Regions from separate parts of the Streptomyces sp. FIT100 genome, predicted to be linked through region 4. Evidence: riboswitches for the same ligand, from Rfam matches in the RefSeq annotation. Region 4 holds a riboswitch; each other region holds the start of a gene.

The links. Region 4 has a riboswitch for cyclic di-AMP ahead of KK483_RS16355 (M23 family metallopeptidase). Riboswitches for the same ligand answer to the same signal wherever they lie in the genome.
Region 1: another riboswitch for cyclic di-AMP. It lies ahead of KK483_RS32200 (LysM peptidoglycan-binding domain-containing M23 family metallopeptidase); the one in region 4 lies ahead of KK483_RS16355 (M23 family metallopeptidase).
Region 2: another riboswitch for cyclic di-AMP. It lies ahead of KK483_RS27215 (M23 family metallopeptidase); the one in region 4 lies ahead of KK483_RS16355 (M23 family metallopeptidase).
Region 3: another riboswitch for cyclic di-AMP. It lies ahead of KK483_RS21895 (C40 family peptidase); the one in region 4 lies ahead of KK483_RS16355 (M23 family metallopeptidase).

What each region holds. Positions count from the first base shown of each region.
Region 1 covers NZ_CP075715.1:7,212,253-7,216,366, reverse strand. Annotated here, with positions in the region: gene KK483_RS32205 (SGNH/GDSL hydrolase family protein) at 1-155, opposite strand, end outside; gene KK483_RS32200 (LysM peptidoglycan-binding domain-containing M23 family metallopeptidase) at 436-1,452, opposite strand; cyclic di-AMP (ydaO/yuaA leader) riboswitch at 1,457-1,611, opposite strand; gene KK483_RS32195 (alpha-galactosidase) at 1,903-4,050, opposite strand.
Region 2 covers NZ_CP075715.1:6,040,829-6,044,942, reverse strand. Annotated here, with positions in the region: gene KK483_RS27230 (bifunctional GNAT family N-acetyltransferase/acetate--CoA ligase family protein) at 1-212, opposite strand, end outside; gene KK483_RS27225 (HPr family phosphocarrier protein) at 368-649, shown strand; gene KK483_RS27220 (GntR family transcriptional regulator) at 860-1,543, opposite strand; gene KK483_RS27215 (M23 family metallopeptidase) at 1,785-2,561, opposite strand; cyclic di-AMP (ydaO/yuaA leader) riboswitch at 2,574-2,738, opposite strand; gene KK483_RS27210 (pitrilysin family protein) at 2,970-4,114, opposite strand, start outside.
Region 3 covers NZ_CP075715.1:4,823,350-4,827,463, reverse strand. Annotated here, with positions in the region: gene pcrA (DNA helicase PcrA) at 1-2,177, opposite strand, end outside; cyclic di-AMP (ydaO/yuaA leader) riboswitch at 2,511-2,675, shown strand; gene KK483_RS21895 (C40 family peptidase) at 2,674-3,873, shown strand; gene KK483_RS21890 (hypothetical protein) at 4,101-4,114, opposite strand, start outside.
Region 4 covers NZ_CP075715.1:3,685,034-3,689,147, reverse strand. Annotated here, with positions in the region: gene KK483_RS16360 (PP2C family protein-serine/threonine phosphatase) at 190-1,275, shown strand; cyclic di-AMP (ydaO/yuaA leader) riboswitch at 1,524-1,659, shown strand; gene KK483_RS16355 (M23 family metallopeptidase) at 1,671-2,729, shown strand; gene KK483_RS16350 (aldo/keto reductase) at 2,974-3,918, shown strand; gene KK483_RS16345 (PrsW family intramembrane metalloprotease) at 3,958-4,114, opposite strand, start outside.

The sequences.
Region 1 (4,114 bases), 3.5 Mb from region 4:
GGTACGCGGTCGTCGAGCAGGACCGCGAGCCGGTCCGCCCAGCCCACGAACCGCCCCCCGGGACCGGGGTCCCCGACCCCCTCGGTGAAGCTGTCACCGATCGCCGCGTACGACGTGAAGACACCCTTTGTTCTTGATCGCGAATCGTCTGCCACGTCGAGACATCATTCACCTCGTGAAGTGACCTACGCCACCGTAGGGAGGGGTTGACGAGGCGTGACATAGACCACCCGGTCAGTTTTGCGCGATTCGGGAATACGTCGCCGGGGCGCGCCGCACAGACGTCCGCCGCCCCCTGCGTCAGGACAGGGGGCGGCGGACGGCGTTGACGCCGCGTCAGGTGGGACCGCCCGCGATCGGACCGGATCGTGCCGGAACGGGCCGGAACGGGCCGGACGTCAGACCGGACCGGACGTCAGACCGGAGCGTGCCCGATCAGAGCGTGACGCCGTGCGAGCGGAGGTAGGCCACCGGGTCGATGTCCGAGCCGTAGTTCGGCGTGGTGCGGATCTCGAAGTGCAGGTGCGGACCGCTGGAGTTGCCGGTCGAGCCGGAGAGGCCGATCTGCTGGCCGCCGGTCACGCTCTCGCCCGCCCCGATGGAGAGGGAGGAGAGATGGGCGTACTGCGAGTAGGTGCCGTCCTCGTGCTGGATGACGACCTGGTTGCCGTAGGCGCCGGCCCAGCCGGCCGAGACGACGGTGCCGGGGCCGACGGACTTGATGGAGGTACCGGTGGCGGCGGCGAAGTCGACACCCGTGTGGTAGCCGCTGGACCACATGGCGCCGGCGGTCCGGTAGGCGGTGCTGACGCCCGCGGCGACGGGGGCGGTGTAGCCGAGGCGGCTGCCCGGCACGGTGGCGGCCTGGGCGGCGGCCGGAGCCTCGGCGGGAGCAGCCGCGCTCTCGGCCTTGGCGGGAGCCTCGGCCCGGACCTTCGCCGGGGCCTCGCTCTTCGGCGCGGCCTTCTCGGCGGCCTTGGGAGCGGCCTTCTCGGCGGCCTTCGGGGCCGCCTCGGCCGGGGCCTCGGCCTTCGCCGGGGCCGGTGCCGCCGCCTTGGCCTTGGCGCCGATCGCGAGCTCGAGGCCGGGGTGGATGAGTGAGGGGTTCCCGCCTACGGCCGCGCGGTTGTCGGCGTACAGCTTCTGCCAGCCGCCGGTGATGTCCTGCTCGGCGGCGATCTTCGACAGGTGGTCGCCGGCGACGACCGTGTAGGTCTTGGCGGCCTTGCCCGCCTTGACCGCGTGCGGGACGCCGGCGGCCTTCTGGGCGGTGACGGCACTGACGGCGGCGACGTGCTCAGGGGCGGCCGCGGGCGCGGCCTTCCCCGCGGCGTGCGCACCCGCGGCGCCGATGAACGGGAGTGCGATGGCGGCGCCACCTGTCCCCGCGGCGACGAATCCGCGCGTGAACGGGCTGGTCCTCGGACGGCGGTGCTTACCCTTTGCGGGCATGGCGAATTCCTCTCCGGCGCCTGCGAGGTGAGCTGTCGGGTTCGGGCTGGAGCTGCCCGGCCGCGCGGCTGCGCGACTTCACCCCTAGCCGTCCGGGACTCCGGGCCGGCGTTCTTACCTGGGTCCCCCGCTCCTGCCACACGTGGGTGGGTGCGATATTCCGGACGGCGGCAGGATTAGGCGTTCCGTCCGGATTGCCGCGACCGTAGGCGAGCAAATCGACGGGTACAAGCCATCTCATTCACCTGGCATTCACCCAGGACGTCTCAACGGGGATTTCCCGGTCACCCCGCACGGACCGGGCATCCCCGACTTCCCAGTCGACAAAGGAATTTGACGATGTCGCACAGCGAGGGACCCACCCGAATATGATTCCGCTCACGCACCGGGTCTCATCTCCCGTTTAATCGGGGCGTGTTATGCGAAGTCCCTCAATTACGGACAGAAGGGTCAGACCCCCGCATTCTCCCGCGACCGGCGCAGGCGCACCACCACCGCGTCGAGATCAGCACGCAGCCCCGTGTCCATTCCGTGATGCATCAGCACCGCGCCCCGGTGCACCTCCCCCGAGTCGAGGCACTCGTACGCCGCCGCCGGGTCGAGCCCGCGCAGCCTCAGGGCCTGCGACCGCTCCCCGTAGTGCCTCGTCCGGAGCCAGGCGAGTGCGACGACCTCGTCTCCGCGCAGGTACTGCACCGCACTGAGGCCGCTCTCCGGCGGCAGCAGCCGGTGAAGCTCGCCGTGCTGCACGACCGGCCTGATCTTCTTGTAGAGATCCACCCAGCCGCGGGCCTCGGTCAGCTCGTCCTCGCTCCAGCGCATGAGGTCGCCGCCGACCCCGAGCACCCCGGCCATCGCGCTCACGAAGCGGAAGCGCAGCGAGGTGACCCTCGTGTTGAGCTGGGCATTCGGGCAGTCGGTCACCCAGGCGGCCATCACCCTGGCCGGATGCAGCTGCCCGAAGCCGTGCTGGATGGCGAGCCGGTCGAGCGGATCGGTGTTGTCAGAGGTCCACACCTGGTCGGTACGGGACAGGATCCCCAGATCGACCCGGCCGCCGCCGCCCGAGCAGGACTCGAAGGCCACCCCCGGGTGCGCCGCCCGCAGCCGGTCCAGCAGGGCGTACAGGGCGTGGACGTGCTCGACCCACAGCTTCTGCGGGTAGCGCTCCCCCGGCCAGCCGGCATCCGTGAAGGAGCGGTTGAAGTCCCACTTCACATAGTCGATCGGGGCGGAGGACAGCAGGGCGTCGAGCTGCTCCCAGAGGTACTGCTGCACATCCTCGCGGGCGAGGTTCAGCACCAGCTGGTTGCGGAACTCCGTCCTCGCCCGACCGGGGTGGTGCTGGACCCAGTCCGGGTGGGCACGGTAGAGATCGCTGTCGGCGTTGACCATCTCCGGCTCGACCCAGATGCCGAACTGCATCCCGAGCGCGTGCACCTCGTCGGCGAGCGGCTTCAGCCCCTGCGGGAAGCGGTCCGGGTTCGGCGTCCAGTCGCCGAGTCCGGCCCGGTCGCTGGTGCGTCCGCCGAACCAGGCGTCGTCCACGACGAAGAGCTCGACCCCCATCCCGGCGGCCCGCTGCGCCAGGGCGCGCTGCTGCCCTTCCGAGACGTCGAAGCCGGTGGCCTCCCAGGAGTTGTAGAGGACCGGCCGGGAGCTCCCGGCGTCCGGGATCACATGGGCGAGCTGCCACGCGTGCCAGCCGCGGCTCGCCGCACCGAAGCCCCCGTCGGTCCACAGCCCGGCGAAGACGGGGGTGGTGTACGACTCGCCCGGCGCGAGGAGCAGCAGCCCGGAGTCGTCGTATCCGGCGCCGCCGCCGATCTGGACCTGTCCGTCGGGCAGCTGCCGGACGGCGATCCGCCATGATCCCGACCAGCCGAGGGCGCAGCCGTACACCTCGCCCGACTCCTCGGTGGCCGTGCCGTCGTCCACGGCGACCCAGGGGAGGTGCTCGTGCCCGGTGTGGCCGCGGCGCGAGCCGATCACCTTCTCGCCGTACGTCAGCTCCGACCGCACGAGCCGGGACTCGGCCGCCCAGCGGCCGTGCAGCTGCGAGAGCCGCCGCCGCTCGCGCCACGGCAGGGTCCATACGGCGGCGTCGGCGCGCAGCAGCTCCAGCGCGGGACCGTCTCCCGTGTGCGCCACCGTGGCCCAGCGCTCGATGACGTCGGAGTCGTCGCGCATCCGGTAGTGCAGGGTCAGCGCGAGCCCGTGGAGGGGGTCGCCGAAGCGCAGCCGCAGCTCGTCCGCGTGCGCGTCCGCGGACGCGTCCTCGCCCTCGTTCACGTTTACGTTTACGAGGGCGCCCTCGAAGGACCACTCGGTGCCGCGGACCGCTGCCGTGCGCACGGAGAGCGCGGGGCGTACGAAGCGGGGGCCGCCCTCGACCGGGTACTCCTCGTGCCCGTCGAGCGGGGACTCGAAGGACCAGCCGGGGAGGGGTTCGGCGGCGAGCGCCTCGGCGTCGGCGGGCCCGATCCGCGGCCCCCAGTGGAGGTGGAGCAGCTCGTCGCGATCGGTCACGTGCAGCGCATAGCTGCTCTGCCGCCCGGACAGCACCCAGATACGACCATGGCCAACCGTCTCGATCATCCCGACCCCTCAGATCCACACAGGTTCACACAGGTTCACACATCATCAAGCACATCCGGCGGTG
Region 2 (4,114 bases), 2.4 Mb from region 4:
TGCGTGAAGCGGTGCACGTCCTTCGCGGAGAGCCGCGGGTACGGCGCGAAGAAGCGGTAGTACTTGGACTCGTCGGAGACCTGCTCGTAGAAGCTGACGAGCCGCTCGGCGTCCTCGGTGGTGATGGGCCTGATCCGGGCCGTGCCGCCGTCGCGCAGCACCACGTCTGCTTCCCAGTGGTCGGGGTACGCGTGGTCCGACGGGGTCTGCATGGGGCAAGGTTACGACCCGGACACGGGTCGCGAAGCCCGAAGTGCAGGTGCACGCTGGGTCCACGGATTCGCGGCACGGCCGTAGGCCGGTACGAGCACTCCGCAACACATGACACAATGGTCTAGACAACCCCTAGCACTTGAAGGGCATCACCATGGCTGAGCGCCGCGTCAATGTCGGCTGGGCCGAGGGCCTCCACGCCCGCCCCGCCTCCATCTTCGTCCGTGCCGCCACGGCCTCCGGCGTTCCCGTCACGATCGCCAAGGCCGACGGCACCCCGGTGAACGCCGCCTCGATGCTCGCGGTGCTCGGCCTCGGCGCGGAGGGCGGCGAGGAGATCGTCCTCGCCTCGGACGCGGACGGCGCCGAAGCCGCTCTCGACCGTCTGGCGAAGCTGGTCGCCGAGGGTCTTGAGGAGCTTCCCGAGACCGTCTGAGACGGTCGCCCGGCCATCGGCCGGCCAAGGCATGCACACGACTGAGCCGCGGCACCGGAATTCACCGGTGACCGCGGCTCCGTCGTATGCGCTCGGCGGTACACGCTCGTCCGTATGCGCTCGTCCCTATGCGCTCGTCCCTATGCGCTCGGCAAAAGCCCCGGGAAAACGAAGAAACAAAAGCGCCGACCTTTGTATACGGCGCCTTTGTTAATAGCGGACGCTCGCCGTGTTTACGGCATGTTGCGAAGTCCTCACGGCCCTCTGCGGCGCAATTCGCAGCCGGTGCGCCGCCGTCGTGCGCTCCGCGTGCAGGGTGGTGAGCGCCCGTGCCCGCTCCACGTCGCCCCGCGCGACCGCGTCCACGATGGCGCCGTGCTCGCCCCAGGACTCGACCGGCTGGGCGGGCGCCTCGACGGTGTACATCCATGCGATCTTGTGGCGGAGCTGGGTGAGCAGCGCGATCAGTCCTGGGCTGCCGGACGCCTGCGCGAGCGTCTCGTGGAACCAGCCGCCCAGCGAGCGCAGATCCTCGCCCTGGCCGCGCCGGGCCCGCTCCTGACCCAGTCTGACCAGGCCACGCAGGACCTTGAGATGCGCGTCCGTGCGTCGCTGGGCAGCGCGTGCGGCGCCGAGGGGCTCCAGCAGCAGCCGGATCTCCAGCAGGTCGGCCGCCTCCTGCTCGGTGGGCTCGGCCACACACGCGCCGGCATGCCGCCGGGTGGTGACGAACCCCTCCGACTCCAGGGTGCGCAGCGCTTCGCGCACCGGGACACGCGAGACGCCGTAGCGGCGCGCCAGCTGCTCCTCGGTGAGCCGGCTGCCGCGCTCGAAGACGCCGGAGACGATGTCGTCGCGGATCGCCGTGCATACCGAGCGCGCAGGAATGCGCATACCGAACCTCCGCCTTTTATCCGCGCGAAACCCAGCCGAAGGGTTGTCTGTTCGGTGACTCTATTGCAGCGGACCGGAATTTCCGATGGTCTACGGCGGTTCACGGTAATGCATGGATATCTTTTGGCCGGAAGACGACGAAGGAGAAGGCCCCGGGGTGGACCGAAGGCGAAGGCCCCGGGTCCGGTCGGCGTGACCGGACCCGGGGCCCCGCTGGTGTCAGTGCCGCCCGGAGCGGCCGTCAGACCCTGACGCCGTGGCCGCGCAGGTACGCGACCGGGTCGATGTCCGAGCCGTATTCGGGGCTCGTGCGGGCCTCGAAGTGGAGGTGCGGTCCGGTCGTGTTGCCGGTCGCCCCGGAGAGTCCGATCCGCTGGCCCGGGGTGACGGTCTGGCCGACCGAGACGCCGATGGAGGACAGGTGGCCGTACTGGGTGTACGTGCCGTCCTTCATACGGATCACGATGTTGTTGCCGTACGCACCGCCCCAGCCGGCCTCCACGACCTCGCCCATGCCGACGGCGACGACCGGGGTCCCGGAGGCGGCGTGGAAGTCGACACCGGTGTGGGTACCGGAGGACCAGACGGCGCCGCCGGCCTGGTAACCCGTGGAGACGTAGGAGCCGGCGACCGGGAGCGTGTAGGACATCAGGCGCTTGCGCTCGGCCTCACGGGCGGCGCGCTCCTTGGCGGCACGCGCCGCCTTGGCGCGGGCCTCCGCCTTGCGCTTCGCCTCGGCCTCGGCCTTGGCGCGGGCGGCGGCCAGATCGGCCTCCTGCTGCTGGGCGTCGGCCTGGGCGTCGATCCGGTCGGCGAGGGTGGTGTCGTCGGCGACGACGGCCTGGAGCAGGCCGGTGTCCTCGACGGCGAAGGTGTCCGTGTCGGCGGCGAGCGCCGGGGAGGCGAGGGTTCCGATGACGCCGGTGGTGGCGATGGCCGCCGCTCCGGCGATGCCCGCGCGCTTGCGCGCCAGCCGGCTCGGACCACGATGCTTCCCGGTGGCACGGGTGAACGCCATGAAGAGGCTGATCCTTTCCTTCCTTCTCGCCTACCGGGTTAGCTGACGGGTTCGGAGCAGGAAGGTCTCCTACGGGCCCCTCCGCACAGACGAAGGCGTCCGATTCACCCCAAGGGGGACATGTGGGTCCCCGGTTCCCCAGGCTCGCGCCCGACGGGGACTCGGCGATGGCTGCCCGATGCCGCGGGCGCGGCTGGTGCAACCGGCGGACAGCGCAGATGACGCTAAGCCGGTCATCTTTCAATCACCAAACGGACACCCGGAATTGTTGTTCATGCCACAGGGCAGACACGCCGTCTCGCCAACAAAACGGACATACGGAAGGGCCCCGTTGGCGCACCGCCAACGGGGCCCTTCCCTCTGCTCGGGAGCCGCTCCCCGGTCAGCCGGGATCCACTCCTCGGACAATCAGCCCGTGACGACCGTCACTTGTCCGATGCCGAGCGCCCGCACCGGCTCCGCGATCTGGGAGGCGTCACCGACGAGGACGGTGACGAGCCGGTCCACCGGGAAGGCGTTGACGGCCGCGGCCGTCGCCTCGACGGTGCCGGTCTCGGCCAGCCGGGCGTAGAGCTCCGCCTGGAAGTCGTCCGGGAGGTGCTGCTCGACCTGGTCGGCCAGCGTGCCCGCGACGGACGCCGCCGTCTCGTACTTGAGCGGGGCCACGCCCACCAGGTTCTGCACGGCGACATCGCGCTCGGCGTCCGTCAGACCCTCCGCCGCGAGGGTGCGCAGCACCTTCCACAGGTCGTCCAGAGCCGGCCCCGTGTTCGGGGTGTCGACGGAGCCGCTGATGGCGAGCATCGCCGCGCCCGTAGCCCCTCCCGGGGAAGAAGGCGCAGCGGAGCGCAGGACCTGGCCGAAGGCCCGGACCCCGTACGTGTAGCCCTTCTCCTCGCGCAGGACACGGTCCAGGCGGGAGGTGAGGGTGCCGCCCAGGCAGTACGTGCCGAGGACCTGGGCCGGCCAGACGCGGTCGTGGCGGTCCGGGCCGATACGCCCGATGAGCAGCTGCGTCTGGACCGCGCCGGGGCGGTCGACGATGACGACGCGGCCCGTGTCGTCGGCGGTGATCGGCGGCGCGGGGCGGCGCTGGGCGGCGCCGCCGGACCAGTCGCCGAGGGTGTCGGCCAGCACGGTGTCCACGTCGACACCGGTGAGGTCGCCGACGATGACGGCGGTGGCGGTGGCGGGCCGGATGTGGGCCTCGTAGAAGGCGCGCACGGCCGCGGAGTCGATGCGCTCCACGGTCTCCTCGCTGCCCTGGCGGGGCCGGGACATCCGGGAAGTGGCCGGGAAGAGCTGCTTGGAGAGCTCCTTGGCGGCGCGGCGTGCGGGGTTGGCGGTCTCGTGCGGGATCTCGTCCAGCCGGTTCTGTACGAGCCGCTCGACCTCGCTGTCCGCGAACAGGGGCGCGCGCAGGGCCTCGGCGAGCAGGCCGAGCCCCTTCGGCAGCCGGGAGACCGGCACCTCCAGGGAGACCCGCACGCCGGGGTGGTCGGCGTGCGAGTCGAGCGTGGCGCCGCAGCGCTCCAGCTCGGCCGCGAACTCCT
Region 3 (4,114 bases), 1.1 Mb from region 4:
CACTGCAGATGCGCGTCCGGGATCTCCTCCAGGAACCGCGACGGCGGGTTGTACGCCGGCTGGCCCCAGGCGCTCCGCATCGACGACCGGGTCAGATAGAGCCGCTCGCGGGCGCGTGTGATGCCCACGTACGCCAGCCGGCGCTCCTCCTCCAGCTCCTTGGTCTGGCCCAACGCCCGCATGTGCGGGAAGACGCCGTCCTCCATGCCCGTGAGGAAGACGACCGGGAACTCCAGACCCTTGGCCGTGTGCAGCGTCATCAGTGTGATGACGCCGGCGCCTTCTTCGTCCTCGTCGGGGATCTGGTCGGAGTCGGCGACGAGCGCGACCTGCTCCAGGAACTCGGCGAGCGTGCCCGAGCCCTCCTCGTCGCCGCGCGCCTGCTCGTATTCGAGCGCGACCGCGGCAAGCTCCTGGAGGTTCTCGATACGGGTCTCGTCCTGCGGGTCGGTCGACGCCTGCAACTCGGCGAGGTAACCGGTCCGTTCGAGCACGGCCTCCAGGACCGTCGCGGGGCCCGCACCGGACTCGACGATCGTGCCGAGCTCCTCCATCAGCGTGTTGAACCGCTTCACGGCGTTCGCGGAGCGGGCCGCCATGCCGTACGCCTCGTCCACGCGGCGCAGCGCCTGCGGGAAGGTGATCTTCTCGCGCAGCGCCAGCGCGTCGACCATCGCCTCGGCGCGCTCGCCGATGCCGCGCTTGGGCACATTGAGGATGCGGCGCAGCGGGACGTTGTCCTCGGGGTTGGCGAGGACGCGCAGGTAGGCGAGGACGTCCCGGACCTCCTTGCGCTCGTAGAAGCGCACGCCGCCGACGACCTTGTAGGGCAGGCCGACGCGGATGAAGATCTCTTCGAAGACGCGGGACTGGGCGTTCGTCCGGTAGAAGACCGCGACGTCGCCGGCCTTGGCCTCGCCCGCGTCCGTCAGCCGGTCGATCTCGTCGGCGACGAACTGGGCCTCGTCGTGCTCGGTGTCCGCGACGTAGCCGGTGATCTGGGCGCCTGCGCCCGCGTTCGTCCACAGGTTCTTGGGGCGGCGGCTCTCGTTGCGCTCGATCACCGCATTGGCGGCCGACAGGATCGTCTGCGTCGAGCGGTAGTTCTGCTCCAGCAGGATCGTCGTAGCCTCCGGGTAGTCCTCCTCGAACTGGAGGATGTTGCGGATCGTGGCGCCGCGGAAGGCGTAGATCGACTGGTCGGCGTCGCCCACGACGCACAGCTCGGCCGGGCCGAGGTCCTCGTACCCGGGGCCGACCAGCTCGCGCACCAGCGTGTACTGCGCGTGGTTGGTGTCCTGGTACTCGTCGACCAGGACGTGGCGGAACCGGCGCCGGTAGTGCTCGGCAACGTCCGGGAACGCCTGGAGCAGATGGACCGCGGTCATGATGATGTCGTCGAAGTCCAGCGCGTTGGCCTCGCGCAGCCGCGCCTGGTACATCCGGTACGCCTCTGCCAGCGTCTTCTCGAACCCGTCGGCGGCCTGGTCGGCGAAGGTCTCCTCGTCGATCAGCTCGTTCTTCAGGTTCGAGATCTTGGCGCTGAACGACTTCGGGGGGTAGCGCTTCGGATCGAGGTCGAGGTCGCGGCAGACGAGGGCCATGAGCCGCTTCGAGTCGGCGGCGTCGTAGATCGAGAAGGACGACGTGAAGCCGAGCCTCTTGCTCTCCCTGCGCAGGATGCGGACGCAGGCGCTGTGGAAGGTGGAGACCCACATGGCGTTGGCGCGCGGGCCGACGAGGTGCTCGACGCGCTCCTTCATCTCGCCCGCGGCCTTGTTGGTGAACGTGATCGCCAGTATCTGACCGGGGTGGACGTGGCGGGTCGCCAGCAGATGGGCGATCCGGTGGGTCAGCACCCGGGTCTTGCCGGAGCCGGCGCCGGCCACGATGAGCAGGGGCGAGCCGGTGTGGACGACGGCGGCGCGCTGCTGCTCGTTCAGGCCGTCGAGCAGTGCGGCCGGGTCCACGGCGGGGCGGTGCGCTCCGTCCCGGTAGTAGGCGTCCCGGGCCGGGGGCACGTCGAACTTCCCCTCGAAGAGGTCGTGCGGGACCTCCTCGCGGGGCCCGTGCTCGTCCGGCTCGTGGAGCTCGTCGTGCTCGGGCGGCGGGGGCTCCTCCGGTCCCGAGGTGCGCCGGAGGTCCGCCAGGAAGCTGTCGTCAAAGAGGCTGCTCATCGCTTTACGAGTCTAGGCCGCCGCACTGACACTCCGCCGCCGCCTTGGCGACAACAGGTCCCCTCCCGCCGCGACCGGTCCGCGGTCCGGCCTGCCGCCCGGTCCGCCGTCCGGTCCGCCGTCCGGTCCGCCGTCCGACCCCTGTCCGGCCTGCTGCCCAGCCGGCCGTGCGGCCGCTTCCGGCCGGGCACGCTGCGTGGCGCAACGACCACGGCACGCTAAGGTCACGAAAATGTATCGGACATATCGCGCATCGTCCTTCACATGGGCCCCACACTTTGGCTAGCGTGCACGCCCAGGCGGCCCGAACCCCCTTGGCGACCAACGCCGATCGGGCAGCCCACGCCGAATCCGGACTTTCCGCAAGGAAGTTCGGAACCGGGGACCCACCATGCGCAACTGGGGTGAATCGGGCCAAAGTCAACTCGGCCCGTAGGACAGCCTTCCGTTCCGTCCGAACCCGACAGCTAACCCGGTAGGCGGTCGACGGAAGGAGATGGCGGCCTTGGCGTCGCATCGCAAGACCCGTACCCGTACACGTCCCCGTACGAAATCCCCCGCCGTCGGGTTCACGACGGCCGCCCTCGCGGGCATGACCCTCCTCTCCACCCAGAGCGCCCAGGCCGAGCCGCGGCCCAGCGTCGAAGAGGTCCAGAAGAAGGTCGACGACCTCTACCGGCAGGCGGGCAGTGCGACCCAGCAGTACAACAAGGCCAAAGAGGAGACCGCGCAGCAGCGCCGCGAGGTGGGCCAGATCCTCGACGACGTCGCCAAGCGCACCGAGTCGCTGAACGAGGCGCGCCGCACGCTCGGTTCGTACGCGGCGGCGCAGTACCGGACCGGTGCGGTCACGCCGACCGCGGCGCTGCTCTTCGCCGACAGCCCGCAGGCGTACTTCGACCAGACCCATCTGATGGACCGGCTCTCCGACGAGCAGCGGGGCGCCGTCGCCGACTTCGAGAAGCAGCAGGCGGCGGCCGCGAAGCAGCGCGCCAAGGCGACGGAGAGCCTGGAGACGCTGACCGCCTCGCAGCAGTCGCTGCGCACCAGCAAGGAAGCCGTCCAGAACAAGCTCGCCGAGGCGCGGACGCTGCTGGCGGAGCTGACGGCCGAGGAGAAGGCGCGGCTCGCGGAGCTGGAGCGCAAGAAGGCCGAAGAGGCCCGCCGCAAGGCCGAGGAGAGGGCCAGAGCCGAGGCGGAGGCGAAAGCCAAGGCCGAGGCGGAGGCGGAGGCCGAGCGCCGGGCACAGGAGCAGGCGCAGCAGGAGGAAAGCGCCGGGACCGGGACCGGTTCGGGTACGGGTACCGGTACCGGCACGGGCAGCTCGACCGGCTCCGGCACCTACGCCGCCAAGGCCGAGAAGGTCCTCGCCTTCGCCCGCGCCCAGATCGGCAAGCCGTACGTCTGGGGCGCGACCGGGCCCAGCTCGTTCGACTGCTCCGGCCTCACCCAGGCCGCGTGGAAGGAGGCCGGCGTCGAGCTGCCCCGCACCACGTGGGACCAGGTCGAGGTCGGCACGCGCGTCGCCACGGCGGACCTGCTCCCCGGTGACCTGGTCTTCTTCTACGACGACATCAGCCACGTCGGCATCTACATAGGCGACGGCAAGATGATCCACGCGCCGAAGCCGGGCACGAACGTCCGCGAGGAGTCGATCTACTACATGCCGATCTACGGGAGCGTCCGACCGGCCTGACGCCCTGTCGTGCGCGAGACGCGTGACTGACCCCCGGCCGCGGGCGGCCGGGGGTCAGTCACGTCTCCGGACGGGCTCGGTCACGTTCCCGGCCGGGTGTCACGTCCACAACGTCGCGATGCTGCAATTCCCGGGGGACAACCCCCGGACCCCCGGCCCGGTGTCACGTCCACAACGTCGCAATGCTGCAATTCCCGGGGGACAACCTCCGGCCCCCCGGCCGGACGTCACGTCCACAACG
Region 4 (4,114 bases):
CCACCTAGCCCGGTTGGCCGACGGCGAGTCGCACCACGGCGCGGCTGCCGCCAGCCTGAGTGGGGCGGGGTACCGTCCGCAGCCGTGGGCGGGACCTGGCGGACCTGGCAGGAGAGACCACTGGTGGGGCAGCGAGCAGGCGGCGACGACGAGCGAGGGCCGCGGCGTGACGGTGGCCGCCGGGTCGTCATGGCGCTGCCCGTGCTGATCATCATTGCCGGCGTCTTCTTCGACCTCGGCACCCCCGCCTCGTTCACCGCCTCCCCCCTCTTCGCCGCCGCGCCCCTGGTCGCCGCCCCCTTCTTCTCCCCGCTGTACACGCTCATGACGGGCGTCGCCGCCGTCGGGACGGTGGCCGCGCTGCACGCGTACAACGAGAGGACCAGCGAGATCCCGGCGGTGACGGAGCTGCTGACCGTGTTCACGGTCTCCGTGCTGGCCCTCTTCATCAACCAGGTCGTGCGGCGCAGCGGCGAGCAGCTGGCCTCGGCGCGGGTCGTCGCGGAGGCCGCCCAGCGGGCGGTGCTGCCCTCGCCGGCCGAGCGGATCGGCGGGCTGCACATCGCGGCGCGGTACGAGGCGGCGCAGGCGGACGCGTCCATCGGCGGTGACCTGTTCGCCGTGCAGGACACCCCGTTAGGGGTGCGGCTGGTGGTCGGGGACGTACGGGGCAAGGGGCTGGACGCGGTCGAGGCGGTGGCCGTCGTGCTGGGCGCGTTCCGGGAGGCGGCGGAGCAGGAGTCCTCGCTGGAGGGGGTCGCGCAGCGGCTGGACCGGGCGCTCGCGCGGGAGGGCACACGGCGCTCCGGGCTGGACGCGTTCGAGGGCTTCACGACCGCCGTGCTCGCCGAGATCCCGCGCGGGGACGGGCACGTCCGGGTGGTCAACCGCGGCCATCCGCCGCCGTACGTGCTGTACGGGGACGGCGCCCTGGAGACGCTGGAACCGGCCGAACGGGCGCTGCCGCTCGGCATGGGCGACCTCGGCTCGTGGCCGGACCGCGCGGACGAGGCCGCGTTCCCGTCCGGAGCCACTCTGCTGCTCTACACGGACGGACTGACGGAGGCCCGTGACGCGCAGGGCGCCTTCTACGATCCGGGCGGCCGGCTGGGCGGGCGGATCTTCCCCGGCCCCGACGAGCTGCTGGACGCGCTGGTGGCCGACGTACGCCGCCATACGGGCGGCCGGTCGACGGACGACATGGCGCTGCTGGCGGTCAGCCGGCCCGGGGACCGGCAGCCGGAGCGGCGCCGGACGATGCCGGTGGTGCCGTGACCCGCCCCGAGGGCATGCTTGCGACCCTGTGTAATCGAAGCAGAGCCCTCCGCATAACATTTGATGCACCGTCAGATGTACTGGCCGGAATGAGCTGGGGTCAACTCGCCCGATTGTCCCCGCTTGTGAAGGATAAGTCCTGGCCAAAGTCGTTAACGATCAGTCGGAACGGCTTGGAATACGACCCCCGCGTCTATTAACGTTCGATAACGCAGCGCGGTCGTCCCAGCCGTCGCAAGAGACGGCACCGTGCGCACGCGCCGAATCCCGAAAGGGAACCGGGGAACCACTAATTGGGGTGAATCGGGCACTTCGCGGTGCTCGTAGGAGACCTTCCTGCTCCGAACCCGTCAGCTAACCCGGTAGGCGAGAAGGAAGGAAAGGAGCACGCCTCCGTGGCGTCCAACGAGCCTGCCCTCCAAGATCCCCCCAACACCGAGTGGATGCCCGCCGACGCGTGGGCCCCGGCCGCCGGGGCGGAGGAATGGAACCCGACCGAGGAGACCGTTCGCCCGGTCCGCGGCAGGCACCGCGTCGTCAAGCAGCGCAACGGACTTGCCAGGAGCTCCACCGTCCTCGGAGTCGGCGTCATCGCCGCGGTCGGCGCCGGCGGCATGGCCACCGCGCAGGACAAGCCCGCGGTCTCCATCTCCCTGCCCGACACCATCACGGACAAACTCCCCGACGCCAAGTCCCTGCCCGGCGTGGGCTCCCTGGTGGCGGACGACTCCGACGACGAGGACGGCGACCGCAACGACGCGCCGCTGACCGCGCTCTCCGTCGCCGACACGGCGTCCGCGAGCAGCAGCGAGCAGAGCGGGGCGGGCGCAGGCGAGGCCCTGCGCGCCCGGATTCTCCAGCAGGCCGAGCAGCAGCGGGCCGAAGCCGAGGCCGAGGCGAAGGCCGCCGCGGAGAAGGCCGCAGCCGAGAAGGCCGCGGCGGAGGCGAGAGCCCAGCAGACCGCCGCGGAGAAGGCCGCCGCCGAGGCGAAGCGGAAGGCCGAGGAGGAGGCCGCGCGCAAGGCGGAGGCCGAGCGGCTGGCCAAGCTCGCCGCGAGCTACTCCCTGCCGACGTCCTCGTACACGATCACTTCCACGTTCGGGCAGGCCGGGTCCATGTGGTCCTCCGGCTACCACACCGGCCTCGACTTCGCGGCCCCCACCGGCACCCCGGCGAAGGCCGTCCACGGCGGCACCGTCAAGTCCGCGGGCTGGTCCGGCTCGTACGGCTACCGCGTGGTGCTGGAGCTCGAGGACGGCACCGAGATCTGGTACGCCCACCTGTCGTCGATGACCGTGTCCGCCGGACAGGCGGTGACCACGGGCGACACGATCGGCCGCGTCGGCGCCACCGGCAATGTCACCGGACCGCATCTGCACCTGGAGGTGCACACGGCGGGCGGCGACGGGATCGACCCGGCGGCGTGGCTGCGGGACAAGGGCATCAGCATCTGAGTCTCTGGGTCTCTGAGTCCCTGGGTTCCCTGAGGCGCTGGGTCCTGCCCAGCCCTCTGGTCCCTGGGTCCTTGCGTCTCTGGGTCCCTGAGGCGCCGGGCACTGGAGCCCGACCCTCGGGTCCCTGGAGCCTTGGCTCCTTGGCTTCGTGGCGCCTTGGGAGTTGAGGTCGGGGCCGCTGCGTGAGGCGGCAGTGGACGGGCGGATTCCGGAATCTCGGCGGGCAGGGAGTCGTTGGGCAGGCATGACGTCACTGCGCCCGCTGGGCTCGTCCGATCTGTCCGTCTTCCCGCTCGCCCTCGGCGGCAATGTCTTCGGCTGGACCGCCGACGAGTCGGAGTCCTTCGCCGTGCTCGACGCGTACGCGGCGGCCGGAGGCAACTTCGTGGACACCGCCGACGCGTACTCGGCATGGGTCCCCGGCAACGAGGGCGGCGAATCCGAGACCGTCATCGGCAACTGGATGGCCCTGCGAGGCAACCGCGCCGACGTCGTCGTCGCCACGAAGGCCGGCGCGCACCCGCAGCACAAAGGGCTCTCCGCCGCCACGATCAAGGCGGCGGCCGAGGACTCGCTGCGCCGACTGCGCACCGACCACATCGACCTGTACTACACGCACTTCGACGATGTCTCCGTACCGGTCGAAGAGATCATCACGGCCCTCGACCGCCTGGTGAAGGACGGAAAGGTCCGCGCCATCGCCGCGTCCAACCTCTCCGCCGAGCGGCTCCAGGCATCGCTGGACTTCTCGGAGCGCGAGGGCCTGGCCCGCTACGCCGTCCTCCAGCCGCCCTACAACCTGGTCGCGCGTGACGCCTACGAGGGCGAGCTCCAGGACACGGCCGCCAGGGCCGGCCTCGCCGCCGTCCCCTACGCCGCGCTGGCCTCCGGATTCCTCACCGGCAAGTACCGGGAAGGGAAGGCGGTCGACAGCGCTCGGGCGCAGCGCGCCGGCCAGCACCTGGAGACCGAGCGCGGCCGGCGGGTGCTGGCGGCGCTCGACGACATCGCCGCGGCCCGGGGTGCGGAGGTCGCGACGGTCGCCCTCGCCTGGCTCGCGTCCCGGCCGACCGTCGTCGCGCCCATCGCCTCCGCACGGACGGTGGAGCAGCTGCCGGCTCTGGTCGCGGTCGCGGAGCTGGAGCTCGCCGAGGACGAGCTTGCGCGGCTGACGGCGGCGTCGGCGTAGACCCACCCCTGCCCGGTGCTGGTAGCGCCCGGCCGGGCGCTACCAGCGGTACGGGTTGTAGCTCCCGTAGTCCAGATACGGCGGCGGGAGCCGGACCCGCCCCGTCGCCCCGGCCGCGTAGGTGAGAGCAGGGGACGCGACGTGCTTGCGCTGCCAGAGGTGGTGGAGCAGCTCCTGCTCACGGGCGGCGAAGTCC